Linked DNA regions of Arthrobacter sp. ERGS1:01. The protein of the gene in region 2 binds, or shares a complex with, the protein of the main gene of each other region. Links are inferred from orthologs where the notes say so. Each region holds a gene or a part of one and is shown on either strand. Other genes may lie near its edges.

The links. The genes of interacting proteins can lie anywhere in the genome.
Region 1: the proteins of AL755_RS16530 (region 2) and AL755_RS05220 are in contact, whole or in part, in a cryo-EM structure (PDB 8Z1Y), measured with the Escherichia coli proteins. The link is inferred for Arthrobacter sp. ERGS1:01 from one-to-one orthologs.

What each region holds. Positions count from the first base shown.
Region 1 is NZ_CP012479.1:262,664-265,517, forward strand. It holds AL755_RS05220 (ABC transporter substrate-binding protein), read left to right. Parts: upstream 1-558; coding sequence 559-2,151; downstream 2,152-2,854. Other genes in the region: AL755_RS05215 (DMT family transporter), read right to left, coding at 1-433; AL755_RS05225 (ABC transporter permease), read left to right, coding at 2,154-2,854. UniProt on the Escherichia coli protein: Part of the ABC transporter DppABCDF involved in dipeptide transport. Binds dipeptides and accepts a wide range of side chains, including small neutral, bulky hydrophobic, and positively and negatively charged groups. Tripeptides are poor substrates.
Region 2 is NZ_CP012479.1:2,783,137-2,785,902, reverse strand. It holds AL755_RS16530 (ABC transporter permease), read left to right. Parts: upstream 1-720; coding sequence 721-1,812; downstream 1,813-2,766. Other genes in the region: AL755_RS16525 (ABC transporter permease), read left to right, coding at 1,814-2,766; AL755_RS16535 (ABC transporter substrate-binding protein), read left to right, coding at 1-610. UniProt on the Escherichia coli protein: Part of the ABC transporter DppABCDF involved in dipeptide transport. Responsible for the translocation of the substrate across the membrane.

The sequences.
Region 1 (2,854 bases), 2.5 Mb from region 2 along the record:
GCCCAAAGACTGTAATGATCGCGACCCCGGCCGTGGCGATCCCCATGCCGAGGACGCCGCGCCGCGAGGTCCTTTCGCCCAGCACCAGATAACCGAGTACGAACGCGAACACCGGTGACGTGTTCAGAAGCAAGCTCACCGTCCCGGCAGGAACCGTGGTTTGTCCCAGATTCAACAGTGTGCCGTAAGCGCCGTAACCAAGGATCGAAATGCCGGCAATGCGCAGGACGTCGGGCTTTCGCAGCAGGAATCTTCTTTTACGAACGGCGAAATAGACGCCGATGATGGCGGCGGCCAGCAGGAAACGGATGGGCGTCAGGTCCAACGGGCTCATGACCTTAAGGACTTCACTGGTGGCCACGTAGGTGGGCGCGGAGGTCAGCACCATCAGCACGTCGGGCCGCCGCAGCCACGCAAGTCTCACGGACGCCATTCCCACCTGCTCCCAATTCGTTATGAGGATTCCGTCCGAAACTATTGCGTTCCCGACTAATTTATTTGTACAGTACAGCAAATAGATCGTCCAGTGTAGTACTCGTCACATGGAAGGCCCGTTACATGGAACACTTGAACACCGCCGCAGAAAAAGGCATATTCTCCCGGCGCAGCGTCCTGGCCGCATCCGGCCTCGCCGTCGTATCGGCCGCCTTCCTCACCGCCTGCGGCCCCGGCGGTTCAGCACTTCCGCAGGCATCCTCGGGCGGCTCGGGAGCCCTCGCCAAAGCCGGCGGAACGCTGCGGATTGCCCGCCCGCCGGCGTCCCAGGCCGAAACCCTGGATCCCGCCAGCTCACTGTCCGCTTATGAGTACCTGGGCGCCCTCTACAACCGCCTGGTGCGCCTGGACGAGAAGGGCGTGGTCCAGCCGGACCTGGCCGAATCCTGGGAAACATCGAAGGATGCCCTCACCTGGACCTTCCACCTGCGCAAGGGTGTGCAATGGCATGACGGCAAACCCCTGACTGCCACGGATGTTGTCTACACCTTCGCGCACATGCTTGACCCGGAAACCAAGAGCCCGCAGGCAGGTGTCCTTTCCCCGTTCATCACCGCAAAGTCCGCTACCGCGAAAGATGCCCAGACGGTGGTGGTCGCCCTGACCTCCCCGAACGCAGAGTTCGCCAGCCTCATGACCGGCTACAACTGCTACGTCATCCCCGCCGGTTCCGCCGCAACCATCGGCTCCACGGGGATCGGCACCGGTCCGTTCAAGCTCGCATCCTTCACTCCCGCCGGCCCCGGAAAGATCGTCCGCAATGACGGGTACTTTGGCGACAAGCCCAAGCTGGACACGATCGAGTTCTCCTCCATCCCCGACACACAGGCCCGCGTCAACGCCCTCCTGGCCGGCCAGATCGACCTGATCTCGCAGACCAACCTGGACTACGCAACCTCGCAAACCGTGTTGGCCTCGAGCATCGCGACCGTCAGCAACGTCAAGAACGCCCAGTGGTACACCGTGCCCATGCTGAACACGTCCCCCGAATTCAAGGATCGAAACGTCCGGCTCGCCCTGGCCCACGCCTACAACCCGAAGGACGTCATGCAGCTGGCGGTGCACGGCAATGGCACGGTCGCCCGCAACAATCCCGTGCCGCCCACCGAGGCCTACTACCTGGATTACGGACTGGACTATGACCCCGATCTGTCCAAGTCGCTGCTGAAGAAGGCCGGCCACGACTCCCTGTCCCTTGACATCTGGACCTCCACCTACGATTCCGTGCTCACCCCGTTGGCCCTGGCCATGAAGGGCAGCGTCGCGGGCTCCGGTTTCAACCTGAACGTCAAGACATCCGCGGCCGATTCGTATTACACGGATGTCTGGATGAAAAAGCCGCTCATGACCAGCTACTGGTACACGGGCCGGCCCATCGACCAGCTGCTGAACCAGATCTTCCGTTCGGGCTCCTCTTACAACGAAAACGCCTACGCCAACCCCGCCTTCGACAAGATCCTTGACCAGGCTCGTGCCACGGTGGATGACGCCAAGCGCAAGACCCTGTACCAGGACGCCCAAAAGTTCCTGATTGACGACGGCGGATCCCTGACGCCGTTCTTTGCCGACCGTTTGGTCGGCCTGAGCAAGAAGGTTGCCGGCTACAAGGAATACGGCTTTGAGTTCGACTACATCAACATCGGACTGGCCGGATAAGCATGCTTACACGCTTTGTACTTCCGCGCCTTGGCTGGGCTGTTGTCACCATTTTGCTGGCGACCATCCTGGTGTTTGGGGCCATGCAGGCCCTGCCGGGGGATGCGGCAACCCAGATCTTGGGCCAAAACGCCACCCCTGATGCCGTGGCAACCCTGCGCCGGCAACTTGGGCTTGACCAACCTCCGCTGGAACGCTTCATCTCCTGGCTGGGACATGCACTGACCGGCAACTTCGGCACATCCCTCGTCAGCGGCCAGCCCGTGGGTTCAGAAGTGGGACGGGCACTACTCAATACCTCCTTCCTTGCCGGAATCACCATTGTGGTGGGCTTCACCCTTGCCTTGGTGACGGGCCTGGTGGCGGGCCTGTGCCGGGACCGCTGGCCGGACTCGCTCATCTCAACCCTGGCCCTCGTGGGCATGAGCATCCCCGAATTCATTGTGGCTACGCTCCTGGTCCTGGCTTTTTCCATCACCATCCCGATCTTCCCCGCGGTGGTGGTGGCCGGCCAAAATGCCACGATTGCCGAACTGCTGCCGTCGATGACCCTGCCCTCGCTGTCCCTGATGTTCGTGGCCTCCGCCTACATCGTGCGTATGATGCGCACCTCGGTCATTGATGTCATGGAAACCGACTACGTACACACGGCCCGGCTGAAGGGGATTTCAATGCCCCGCCTTGTCCTCAAGCATGTGGTGCC
Region 2 (2,766 bases):
CTGGGTTCCGCAGGGCTTCACTGGCGCCATCGAGCCCATGAAGGCTAACTACGGCGACGGCAACGGCGGCCCCGATGCCGACAAGGCCAAGAAGGCACTTGCCGACGCCGGCGTGCAGACCCCGGTGACGCTGAACCTGCAGTACAACTCGGACCACTACGGCCCGTCGTCGTCCGACGAATACGCGCTGATCAAGACCCAGCTGGAAAAGGGCGGCCTGTTCAAGGTCAACCTGCAGTCCACCGAGTGGGTCTCCTACTCTGCCAATAGGACCAAGGACGCCTACCCGCTGTACCAGCTCGGTTGGTTCCCGGACTACTCCGACGCCGACAACTACCTGAGCCCGTTCTTCAGCGCCAACAACTTCCTGAAGAACCACTACGACAACCCGTCGGTCCAGGCGATGATCGAGAAGCAGCGCTCCACGACCGACCCGGCCGCCCGAACCAAGCTCATCGAGGACATCCAGACGGCCGTGGCCAAGGACGTCCCGACGCTGCCGCTGCTCCAGGGCGCCCAAGTGGCCGTCTCGGGCAAGAGCGTCAACGGCGTCAAGGACACCCTTGATCCGTCGTTCAAGTTCCGGCTGGGCGTGCTGTCCAAGGGCTAGGCCCGGCTCGAGCGGACATGACACACGCGAGGTGAAGGCGGGGAATCCCATGGATGCCCCGCCTTCACCTCGCGCAACCACCACCCATAGCACTGATGAACTGAGCTTTCATGACAGCAATGATTGAGTTGCCCGAGGCCCAACCGGCCGGGCAAATCCCCACACGCAAAAACAAGTCTGGGGGGAGCCTGGGCAAATACCTTCTGATCAGGTTCCTATTGATCTTCCCCACCATCCTGATCCTGGTCACCATGGTTTTCTTCCTGATGCGGATCACCGGCGATCCCATCACGGCGGCCCTGGGTGGACGCCTGCCACCCGACCAACTGGCCCAACGCATCCATCAAGCCGGGTATGACCGGCCCATCTTTGTCCAGTACTTCGAGTACCTTGGCCAGCTGCTCAAGGGCAACTTTGGCCGCACCATTTCCGACAACCTCCTGGTCACCGACATGCTGGCCACCTACGGGACGGCCACGCTTGAACTGGCCATCAACGCCCTGATCGTGGCACTCGCCGTGGGCATTCCGTTGGGCATGCTTGCCGCGTACAAGCGCGACAAGTGGCAGGACGCCGTGCTCCGCGTCTCCGCGATCCTGTTCTACGCCACCCCCGTCTTCTTTGCCGGGTTGTTGCTGAAGCTGGTGTTTTCCGTCTGGCTGGGCTGGCTGCCCGTGGCCGGGCGGGCCAGCATCGACACCGAGGTGTTCATGACAAACCTGGCCAGTCCCACCGGAATCTACTGGCTGGACGCCCTGCGCAGCGGCAACATGGACGCGTTTTGGGACGTCGTGCAGCATTCAATCCTGCCCGCCGTGGCGTTGGGCTTCCTGACGGCCGGGATCTTCCTGCGCCTGGTCCGCACCAACGTGATCGGCACCCTCGGCAAGGACTACGTGGAGGCCGGCCGCTCCCGCGGTGTCAGCGAATACCGACTGGTCACCAAGCACGCCTACAAGCCGGCGCTGATCCCCATCATCACCGTCATGGGCCTGCAAATCGCGCTGCTGCTCGGCGGCGCCGTACTGACGGAGACCACCTTTGAGTGGAAGGGGCTTGGGTTCCAGCTGGCCTCCTACCTGACGGCCCGCGACTACGTGGCCGTGCAGGGCATCGTGGTGCTGCTGGCAGTGATCGTGGCCCTGACGAACTTCATCGTGGACGTTATCGCAGCGCTCATCGACCCAAGAGTGAGGTACTGACATGGCAGAGACAAAGCAGTCACTGTTCAGCAGGCTGCCCGTGGTGTCGCAGCTTAAAAAGAGCGTAGGGCTCCAGCGCGGCATGCTCGTCTCCGGGCTGGTGATCACGGTCATCTTCCTACTGACCGCGGCTCTCGCCCCCATGGTGGCCCCCTACGGCTTCAGCCAGCAATTCAGCGAAACCCAGGCACCGCCGTCGTCCGCCCATATCTGGGGCACGACGGCGGGTGGTTACGACGTCTTTTCCCGCACCATTTGGGGTGCCCAGACTGCGGTTTTAGTGGTGGTCATCGCGGTATTCCTGTCTATCTTCGCCGGCGTCATTCTGGGTTTGGTCTCCGGTTACATCGGTGGCTGGCTGGACCGGATCCTGGTGGTCGTGGCGGACGCTATCTACGCCTTCCCCACACTTCTGCTGGCCATCGTGATGTCGATCGCCATCAGCGGGGGAAATTCAAGCCTGTGGGGCGGTATTTTCTCGGCGGCGATTTCCATCACCGTGGTGTTCATCCCGCAGTATTTCCGGGTGATCCGTGCCGAGACCATCCGGTTGAAGGCCGAACCGTTCGTGGAGTCCGCCATCGTGGTGGGCGCCTCCAGCGTGCGCATCATGGCCCGGCACATCTACAAGAACGCCACCCGGACGCTGCCGCTGATCTTCACGCTGAACGCCTCCGAGGCGATCCTGACGCTGGCTGCCCTGGGCTTCCTGGGCTTCGGCATTGAACCGACATACGCGGCGGAATGGGGCTACGACCTCAACCATGCCCAGTCCGACGCAACCGCCGGCATCTGGTGGACAGGCGTGTTCCCCGGTGCCGCGATCGTGCTGACGGTGCTTGGGCTGACGCTGCTGGGTGAGTCCATGAATGACCTGAACGATCCGCGGCTGCGCGGACGCAAGCGGGCCGGCAGGAAGAAGGCCCGCAATGACAACCCGGGCAATGACAACAA